Regions from separate parts of the Kitasatospora sp. NPDC057500 genome, predicted to be linked through region 2. Evidence: riboswitches for the same ligand, from Rfam matches in the RefSeq annotation. Region 2 holds a riboswitch; the other holds the start of a gene.
The links. A riboswitch is a leader RNA that binds a small molecule or an ion and turns the genes downstream of it on or off. The one in region 2 is predicted to bind S-adenosylmethionine.

Region 1 (5,109 bases), on a different contig from region 2:
GGCACGAGGCTGCCTGTCTAGGGCTGCGCGCGCGGTCGGTCGGTGGGAGCGTCGGCACCGGCGAAATCGGGCCGTCGCCGGTGAGGGCGGGACCCGAGGCCGGTGGCCAGCGACCTGATCAGCTGGTTACTTGATCAGGTAGATGGTCGCGAACAGGCCGATCCACACGACGTCGACGAAGTGCCAGTAGTACGACACCACGATCGCGGCGGTGGCCTGCTCGTGCGTGAAGCGCTTCGCTGCGTACGTCCGTCCCAGGACCAGCAGGAAGGCGATCAGACCACCCGTCACGTGCAGACCGTGGAAGCCGGTGGTCAGGTAGAACACCGTGCCGTACGGGTCGGAGGACAGCGTCAGGCCGTCCTTCTTGACCAGCTCGGTGTACTCGAAGACCTGGCCGCCGATGAAGATCGCGCCCATCACGAAGGTGATGATGAACCACGAGCGGAGCTTCTTCACGTCCCCACGCTCGGCGGCGAAGACACCGAGCTGGCAGGTGAGCGAGGAGAGCACCAGGATCGTGGTGTTGACCGAGGAGAAGGGCACGTTGAGGGCGTGCGCCTTCTCGGTCCAGAACTCCGGCCCCTTGACGGAGCGGAGCGTGAAGTACATCGCGAAGAGGGCCGCGAAGAACATCAACTCGGAACTGAGCCAGACGATCGTTCCGACGCTGACCATGTTCGGCCGGTTGACCGATCCGTGCGCGTGCCCGGTTTCTACTGCTGTTGCTGTCGCCACGACGGACATTATGTCGGTCCCTTATTCCGTCTTCACGCCGGGGGGTGTCCGTCGGAGTGTCCGGTGCGTGCGGTATGCCCCCCTGGCACCCGACGGGCTGTCGGTACCCCTGCTGAGCAGCGGCGTGTCCCTTTTCTGACGGTTGCCGGAAGGCCCCTTCGAGGCCCTTCGCGGCGTGTCGCGGAGGCCTCCCGGGGCCGTCGGTAGTAAGGGGAGAGACCACCCGTCCGCCGTACGGGTGGACTGTGCGGGCGGGGTGACGCGCCGTGCTCCGCCCGGACCAGTCGCGGGGGCGCCCGGCCGAGGAGGATCTCCCCGGAAGGGCTCGGCGGCGGGTGATCGGGAGTAGCATCCGGGGAGAGGCGAACGTGGTCCGGATCACACGTGAGGGAGCAGGCCCATGGCGTACACGACCGACGAGACCTTGACCGTTCTCGTCTACAGCCACGACCGCACCACCCGCGAGCAGGTGCTGACCGCTCTCGGCCGCAGGCCCGCGGAGGACCTGCCGGAGCTGGAGTACCTGGAGTGCGCGACCACCCCCGCGGTGCTCAAGGCGCTGGAGAAGGGCGGGGTGGACCTCTGCGTCCTGGACGGCGAGGCGGTTCCGGCCGGCGGGCTCGGGCTCGCCCGGCAGCTGAAGGACGAGATCTACGGCTGCCCGCCGCTGCTGGTGCTGATCGGCCGGCCGCAGGACTCCTGGCTGGCGGCCTGGAGCCGGGCCGACGCGGCGATCTCCCAGCCGGTGGACCCGGTGGCGCTGGCCGGGGCCGCCGCCACCCTGCTGCGGGCCCGGCTGGCCAAGCGGACGCCCGCCGCGCGCTAGCGCGGGGGACCGGTGTCTCACCCCGGCGTCTCAGTACAAGAGAAGAAGGGTGAACGGCGGAGCCCGGGGCCCCGCCGCTCGATAGGCTGACTCCGTCCCTACGTCCTTCCCCGTCCGCGGGGAGCGAGAGCTGGAGTCGGTCATGGTGAACGTGCAGCCTGCGAACGGCGGTAGCGAGCCCGCGCAGGTGGTCCGCACCTGGCCGGACGTCCTGTCGGCGCTGCTGCGGGGGGAGGACCTCGACCGCTCGGCCACCGCGTGGGCGATGGACCGGATCATGAGCGGGGAGGCCTCCCCGGTGCAGATCGCCGGCTTCATGGTGGCGCTGCGGGCCAAGGGCGAGACGGTCGACGAGATCTCCGGTCTGGTCGACTCGATGTACTCCCACGCCGAGCCGCTGCTCATCCCCGGCCCGGCGGTGGACATCGTCGGCACCGGCGGCGACCGGGCCAAGACCGTCAACATCTCCACCATGTCGGCGATCGTCGCCGCGGCGGCCGGCGCCAAGGTCGTCAAGCACGGCAACCGGGCCGCCTCCTCGGCCAGCGGCTCCTCGGACGTGCTGGAGAAGCTGGGCATCAGCCTGAACCTGCGGCCGCGCCGGGTCGCGGAGATCGCCGAGGAGGTCGGGCTCACCTTCTGCTTCGCGGCCACCTTCCACCCGTCGATGCGGCACGCCGGACCGGCCCGCAGCGAGCTCGGGGTGCCGACCGCCTTCAACATCCTCGGCCCGCTCACCAACCCGGCGCGGGTCACCGCGCACGCGATCGGCTGCTTCGACACCCGCCTCGCCGGGCTGATCGCCGGCGTGCTGGCGCGGCGCGGTGCCAGTGCGCTGGTCTTCCGGGGTGACGACGGGCTGGACGAGCTGACCATCACCACCACCTCGCGGGTCTGGGTGGTCCGGGACGGCGACGTCACCGAGACCTCCTTCGACCCGCGCGACGTCGGCATCGAGCCGGTCGGCATCGAGGCGCTGCGCGGCGGGGACCCGGCCTACAACGCGGAGGTCGCGCGCCGGCTGCTGGCCGGGGAGCACGGGCCGGTGCGGGACGCGGTGCTGCTGAACTCGGCGGCCGCGCTGGTGGCGCTCGACCTGACCGACGCACCGCTCGCCGAGCAGCTCGGCGCCGCGATGCGGCGCACCGCCGCGGCGATCGACTCGGGCGCGGCGCGCGATCTGCTGAAGCACTGGTCGGAGGCCACCTCCCGGGCGTGACACGGGAGTTGGGGCCCGTGGGAGACGCCTCCCACGGGCCCCTCCGACTGTCCGGGATACGGACTCCTGTTTGACCGCGGGACGCGCGCGACCTAGAGTCTTCGCCAGGTCATGAGCGACAGCGTCAAGCCCCAGCTGGCTGTCCGGCAACCCTCCGTCCGTGGCGGGGTGCCCTGGGTGAGGACCGGGTCACGCGGCGATCGGTCCGCGTGGCAAGCGCGGACGCCGGACTGAACGCACTCCCGGGGTCCCTGACCCGTCACAGGAGTGCATCCTCATGTCCCTCGCCACCTCCTTCTGCGCCCCGCTCCCGGTCCTCGGCCACGACGTGCAGGTCCCGCTCGCCAACGGCGAGAAGGTCGGATACGCGGCGCTCGACTACGCCGCCAGCTCCCCGGCGCTCCAGCGGGTCTGGGACGACGTCGCCGCCTACGCCCCCTACTACGGCAGCGTGCACCGCGGCGCCGGCTACCTGTCGCAGCTCTCCACCGACCTGTTCGAGCAGAGCCGCCGCACCGTCACCGAGTTCCTCGACCTGCGCGAGGGCGACCAGGTGGTCTTCACCCGCGCCACCACCGACTCGCTCAACCTGCTGGCCGGCGCCCTCCCGGCCGGGACCCAGGTGTTCGCCTTCGAGACCGAGCACCACGCCTCGCTGCTGCCCTGGGCGCACGCCGGCCTGCCCGTCACCTACCTGCGCGCCCCCCGCTCGCACGCCGAGGCGGTCGCCGCCTTCGACGCCGCGCTGGCCGGCGCGCCCGAGGGCCCGAAGCTGCTCTGCGTCACCGGCGCCTCCAACGTCACCGGCGAGCTGTGGCCGGTCGCCGAGCTGACCCGCACCGCGCACCGCCACGGCGCCCGGGTGGTGCTGGACGCCGCACAGCTGGCCCCGCACCACCGGGTCTCGGTGCGCGAACTCGACGTCGACTGGATCGCCTTCTCCGGCCACAAGCTCTACGCGCCCTTCGGCGCCGGGGTGCTGGCCGGCCGGGCCGACTGGCTGGACGAGGCCGAGCCGTACCTGGCCGGCGGCGGCGCCACCCGCACGGTGGCCCGGGAGACCGACGGCTCGGTGGCCGTGCAGTGGCACACCGGCCCGGCCCGGCACGAGGCAGGCTCGCCCAACGTCATCGGCGCCTACGCGATCGCCTCGGCCTGCCGGGCGCTCACCGAGGCCGGGTTCGACGCGCTGGAGGCGCGCGAGCGGGCGCTGGTCGCGCGGCTGAAGGAGGGGCTGGCGCAGATCCCGGAGGTCCGGGTGCTGAACCTGTTCGGCGCCGACTCGGACCGGGTGGGCGTGCTCTCCTTCGTGGTCCGGGGCTGGAACAGCTCGCACTTCTCGGCCGCACTGTCCGCCGAGTACGGCATCGGGGTCCGCGACGGCCTGTTCTGTGCCCACCCGCTGGTGCGCACCCTGCTCGGCGACGAGGAGGCGGCGCCCTCGGAGTGCGGCGCGCCGGAGCCCTCGCTGCCCGGCGAGCGCAGCCTGAACGCGATCCGGGTGAGCTTCGGCGCGGGCACCCCGGACGAGCACGTGGAGCGGTTCCTGACCGCCGTCCGCGAGCTGGTCACGGACGGCGCGGCCTGGACCTACCGCAACGAGGGCGGCCGCTGCGTCGCGGACACCCGCCGCGAGGGCTGAGCGGACCGCTCGGCGGTGCTACTCGTCGAGGCCGATCGCGAACGCGGCCTCCAGGTCGTGCTGGGAGTAGGTGCGGAAGGCGATCTGGGTCTCGGTGTGGGCCACGCCCGGGACCTTGTTGAGCCGGCCGGGGATCACCTCGGCGAGGTCGTCGTGCCGGGCCACCCGCACCATCGCGACCAGGTCGTAGCCGCCGGTCACCGAGTAGACCTCGCTGACGCCCTCGATGGCGGCGATCGCCTCGGCGATCTCCGGGATGCGGTCGACGCTGGTCTTGATCAGGACGATGGCGGTGATCACGGTGGCGTACTCCTTTGTGAGGTGCCGCCAGGGTATCGGGCGTCGGGGGCACCGTCGCGGGGGCGGGTGGTCCGCGGACGGCGCCCGATGAGGGTGCAGGCGTAGAGGAAGCCGGCCGCGAAGCCGATCACGTGCACCAGGTACGCCACACCGGGCCCGGCGGAGTGCACCGACCACCACTGCAGGACGAACCAGAGCCCCAGCACCAGCCAGGCCGGGAAGCGCAGCGGCAGGAAGAGCAGCAGCGGCACGAGCGTGGTGACCCTGGCCCGCGGGTGGAAGCGCAGATAGGCGCCGAGCGCGGCGGAGATCGCCCCGGAGGCGCCGATCAGCACCCGGGTCGAGTCCGCCGAGTGCGCCTCGGCCAGTGCGAAGCCGTAGGTG
Region 2 (5,109 bases):
GATCGAGATGTTCGCGCCGTCCTTGATCTCCGTCGCCAGGCCCTCGGCGAAGCGCACGTCGTCGTCGTTCACGTAGACGTTGACGAAGCGGCGCAGCTTGCCGGTGTCGTCCAGGATGCGCGCGGCGATCCCGGCGTGGTTCTTCTCCAGGTCGGCGATGACCTCGCCGAGCGTGGCGCCCTCGGCGGGCACCTCGCTGGCGCCGCCGGTGTAGGTGCGCAGGATGGTCGGGATTCGGACGTTGGCGCTCATGGGGGTCTCCTCGTTGCGGGGCGCGCGGGGCGGGGCGGGGACGGGCGGGTGGAGCCTGCGGGGGGGGGGCGGGGGCCCGGGGGTCAGGCGGTGGCCAGGCCGGCGTCCCGGAAGGACTCCAGGGTCGGCCGGATCACGGCGGTCATCCCGGCGTCCGAGACCGCGTCGAGGGTCTTCAGGCCGTCACCGGTGTTGATCGCGACGGTCTCCTTCGACGGGTCCAGCTGACCGGTCTCGACCAGCTTCTTGAGCACGCCGATCGTCACGCCGCCCGCGGTCTCCGCGAAGATGCCCTCGGTGCGGGCCAGCAGCCGGATCGCGGCCACGACCTCCTCGTCCGTCACGTCCTCCACCGCGCCGCCGGTGCGCCGGGCGATGTCCAGCACGTACGGGCCGTCGGCCGGGTTGCCGATCGCCAGCGACTTGGCGATGGTGTCCGGCTTGACCGGCCGGATCACGTCGTGGCCGGCCTTGAACGCGGCCGAGACCGGCGAGCAGCCCGCCGCCTGGGCGCCGAAGATCCGGTACGGCCGGTCCTCGACCAGGCCGAGCTTGATCAGCTCCTGCAGGCCCTTGTCGATCTTGGTGAGCTGCGAGCCCGAGGCGATCGGGATCACGATCTGCTCCGGCAGCCGCCAGCCCAGCTGCTCGCAGATCTCGTAGGCGAGCGTCTTGGAGCCCTCGCCGTAGTACGGCCGCAGGTTGACGTTGACGAAGCCCCAGCCCTCGCCGGCCGGGTCGCCGATCAGCTCCGAGCAGAACCGGTTCACGTCGTCGTAGTTGCCCTGGATGCCGACCAGCTCGCCGCCGTACACCCCGGCCATCACGACCTTGCCCTGCTCCAGGTCGTGCGGGATGAACACGCAGGACCGGAAGCCCGCCCTGGCCGCCGCCGCGCCCACCGCGCCGGCCAGGTTGCCGGTCGAGGAGCAGGACAGCGTGGTGTAGCCGAACGCGCGGGCCGCCTCGATGGCGCAGGCCACCACGCGGTCCTTGAAGGAGTGGGTCGGGTTGCCGGAGTCGTCCTTGACGTGCAGCTGCGCGGTGAAGCCCAGCTCACGGCCCAGGTTGTCGGCCTTCACCAGCGGGGTCCACCCCGGGTTGAGGTTCGGCTTGGACGCGACGTCGGCGGGCACCGGCAGCAGCGGCGCGTAGCGCCAGATGGAGGCGGGACCGGCCTCGATCCGCTTGCGCAGCTCCTCGGCGCCCTCGCTGCCGAACTCGTAGGCGATCTCCAGCGGGCCGAAGCACTCCAGGCAGGCGAAGCTGGGGCCGAGCGGGAACCTGGTGCCGCATTCCCGACAGGAAAGCTGGGCGGCGGGACCGAGGTCGACGGTGACGGGTGCGGCGGTGTCGATAGCCATGAGTGGAGGCCTCTCTCCTCATCTTCCCCGTGACGCGGTCGCGCCCGGGCCGGAATTGGCACCTGTCCCGCCGGGGCATATGCCGACCGCGCGAGAAGGTTGCCGGGACGTCAACGGGCCGTTCCCTCAGTCCCTCTGGATGAGCTCTGTGAAGTTGTGGTCCTGCTCAGCGGCGACCCCGGCGTGCGAAGGTCCGACCGCTGTACGAAGACTGTATCCGAAGGCGTCAACCCCGAACGGCACCGTCCGCCACGCGAGATGCCCCGTCCCACGGACCCCGTACCCGACCCCGCCGAGGAGAGCACCTTGCCCGCCGAACCGACCCCCGAGCTCCTCCCCGAGACGGCGTCCTGGCTGCGCCGTCGCTCGTGGAGCGCGGCCGACCGCCCGGTGCACACCCTGCCGGCGGCCAAGCGGGCGCTCGGCCCGGCCGGCACGGTCAGCGTCGTGCTGCCCGCGCTGGACGAGGAGGCCACCGTCGGCGAGATCGTCCGGGTCATCCGCCGCGAGCTGATGGAGCGGCTGCCGCTGGTCGACGAGCTGGTGGTGGTCGACTCCGGCTCCGCCGACGCCACCGCCGCGGTCGCCGCCGAGGCGGGCGCCACCGTGGTCCACCGCGACGCGATCCTGCCCCGGCTGCCCGCCGCCCCCGGCAAGGGCGAGGTGCTCTGGCGCTCGCTGCTGGTCACCCGCGGCGAGATCGTCTGCTTCGTCGACGCCGACCTGCGCGAGTTCGACCCCGCCCTGGTCTCCGGCATCATCGGCCCGCTGCTCACCGAGCCGGACATCCAGCTGGTCAAGGCGATGTACGACCGGCCGCTGGAGACCGACGGCGCGGTCGTGCCGGCCGGCGGCGGCCGGGTCACCGAGCTGGTCGCCCGCCCGCTGCTCAACCTGCACTGGCCGGAACTCGCCGGTTTCGTCCAGCCGCTCGGCGGTGAGTACGCCGCCCGGCGCTCGCTGCTCGAACGGCTGCCCTTCCCCACCGGGTACGGCGTCGAGCTCGGCCTGCTGGTCGACGCCCTGGAGACGGTCGGCCTGGACGCGCTCGCCCAGGTGGACGTCGGCGTGCGCCACCACCGCCACCAGGACGGCCAGGCGCTCGGCCGGATGGCCGCCACCATCTACCGCACCGCGCTGGAACGGCTCGACCGCACCCACCGGCTCAAGGCCTCCGCCGATCTGGTCCACCCGCGGCTCACCCAGTTCACCCGCGACCCGGGCACCCGCGCCTTCACCGCCCACACCCACCCCGTCACCGCCACCGAACGCCCCCCGATGCACACCGTCCCCGAGTACGCCACCCGGCGCTGACGGGCCCTGTCCCGTGGGCCGGCCCGGGTCCGCCCTGACGCACGAGACGGGCCCGACGGGTTTGCCGCCCCGGACCCCCGGCAACCAACCAACCATGGGCCCTGACACGACCGAGCGTTCGAATCCGACCGGCGCCGCCGCCGTCCTGGTGGCGTCCAACCGGGGGCCGGTGTCCTTCGGCACCGCGGACGACGGCACGCTGACCCTCCGCAGAGGCGGCGGAGGCCTGGTCTCCGGGCTCTCCGCCATCGACGACCCGGACGCCGTCTGGGTCTGCGCCGCCCTCTCCGACGCCGACCGACGAGCCGCCCGGGAGGCCCCGGACGGCCGCCTCGACCGGGCCGGCCACGATGTCGGCGGGCAGGCCGTGCGGATGCTGGACATAGACCCGGAGACCTTCGCCCGCGCCTACAACGGCATCGCCAACTCGACCCTCTGGTTCGTCCACCACCTGCTCTGGAACACCCCGACCGCCCCCGCCTTCGACGCCGGCTTCCGCACCGAGTGGGAGGCCTACACCGCCTACAACGCCGCCTTCGCCGAGGCGCTCGCCGCCGAGGCCGCCCCCGGCGCCGCCGTCCTGGTGCAGGACTACCACCTCTCACTGGTCCCGGCGCTGCTCCGGGCCGCCCGCCCCGACCTGCGGATCGGCCACTTCTCGCACACCCCCTGGGCGCCGCCCGAGTACCTGCGGCTGCTGCCCGACGACATCGCCGCCACCGTCCTCACCGGCATCCTCGGCGCCGACCGGGCGGGCTTCCTGACCCGCCGCTGGGCGCTCGCCTTCGCCGACTGCTGCGAACGGTTCCTCGGCGCGGCGGTCGACCGCGAGGCGCTCACCGTCACGTACGCCGGCCGCACCACCGCGCTCGGCGTGCACGGCCTCGGCGCCGACGCCGGCTTCCTGCGCGAACGCGCCCACCGCCCGGACGTCGAGGAGCGGCTCGCCGCCCTGCGCACCGCCGTCGGCGAGCGCCGCACCGTGGTGCGGGTCGACCGCACCGAACTGAGCAAGAACATCGTCCGCGGCTTCCTGGCCTACCGGCACCTGCTGCGCACCCGCCCCGAGTGGCGCGACCGGGTGGTGCACATCGCCTTCGCCTACCCGTCCCGCACCGACCTCGCCGAGTACCGCGCCTACACCGAGCAGGTGCGGGCGCTGGCCGCCGAGATCGTCGCGGAGTTCGGCACGCCGGACTGGACGCCGCTGATCCTGCACGTCGACGACGACTTCCCGCGTTCGCTGGCCGCCTACCGGATGGCCGACGTGGCCCTGGTCAACCCGATCCGGGACGGCATGAACCTGGTCGCCAAGGAGGTCCCGGTGGTCTCCGACGGGGGCTGCGCGCTCGTCCTGTCCCGGGAGGCCGGCGCGCACGCCGAACTCGGCGAGGACGCGCTGAGCGTCAACCCGTACGACATCGTGGCCACCGCCGAAGCGCTGCACGCCGGGCTCACCATGCCGGCCGGCGAGCGAGCCGACCGCACCAAGCGGCTGGCCGCCGCCTCGACGGCGCTGCCGCCCCAGCAGTGGTTCCTGGACCAGCTCAACGCCCTGCGCTGAGCTCCTCCCCCAGCGCGCCGAGCAGTTCCACCACGCCGGCCGGGCCCTGGACCACCAGGTCCGCCCGGTCGGCGAGCTCGCGAACCGGCGCGTCCGGCACGTCGCCCACCGCGCCGCTGCACACCAGCAGCCCGGCCAGGCCCTCGCCGCGCAGCTTCTCCACCGCCGCGAAGGCCGGGACGTCCCCCAGGTCGTCGCCCGCGTAGAGCACCGAGCGGGCGCCGCGCTCGCGCAGCAGCCCGGTCAGCGCCGCCCCCTTGTCCACCCCCGGCGGCCGCAGCTCCAGCACCAGCCGTCCCGGTTCCACCACCAGCCCGTGCCCGGCCGCCAGCCCCTCCAGCGGCCCGCGCAGCAGCTCGAACGCGGCGGCCGGGGCGGCGGCGCGCCGAGTGTGCACGGCCACCGAGCGGCCCTTGTCCTCCACCGAGGTGCCCTCCGGCGCCCCGAGCTCCGCCAGCAGCCGCGGCAGCCGCTCGCGCACCGCGGCCACGCCCGGGTGCGGCGGCGGCGCGGTCAGCGCGCCGCCCTCCCAGCGCTCCGCGCCGTAGTGCCCGAGCACCACCACCCCGGCGAGGCCGGCGAGCCCGCCGTACTCCACGGCCAGCTCGGCCGGGC

Region 1: it holds a riboswitch for S-adenosylmethionine, as region 2 does, so the genes downstream of both, ACFU74_RS25740 (aminotransferase class V-fold PLP-dependent enzyme) here and thrC (threonine synthase) in region 2, are expected to answer to the same signal.

Annotation. Positions count from the first base shown of each region.
Region 1 is NZ_JBHVER010000141.1:5,628-10,736, forward strand. Features, by position in the region: gene ACFU74_RS25725 (heme-copper oxidase subunit III) at 127-747, opposite strand; gene ACFU74_RS25730 (hypothetical protein) at 1,139-1,564, shown strand; gene trpD (anthranilate phosphoribosyltransferase) at 1,707-2,783, shown strand; SAM riboswitch class IV at 2,891-3,008, shown strand; gene ACFU74_RS25740 (aminotransferase class V-fold PLP-dependent enzyme) at 3,061-4,425, shown strand; gene ACFU74_RS25745 (Lrp/AsnC ligand binding domain-containing protein) at 4,444-4,725, opposite strand; gene ACFU74_RS25750 (rhomboid family intramembrane serine protease) at 4,722-5,109, opposite strand, start outside.
Region 2 is NZ_JBHVER010000012.1:78,439-83,547, reverse strand. Features, by position in the region: partial or broken gene ACFU74_RS04790 (MoaD/ThiS family protein) at 1-252, opposite strand, end outside; gene thrC (threonine synthase) at 336-1,616, opposite strand; SAM riboswitch class I at 1,632-1,762, opposite strand; gene ACFU74_RS04780 (glucosyl-3-phosphoglycerate synthase) at 1,923-2,930, shown strand; gene ACFU74_RS04775 (trehalose-6-phosphate synthase) at 3,025-4,494, shown strand; gene otsB (trehalose-phosphatase) at 4,478-5,109, opposite strand, start outside.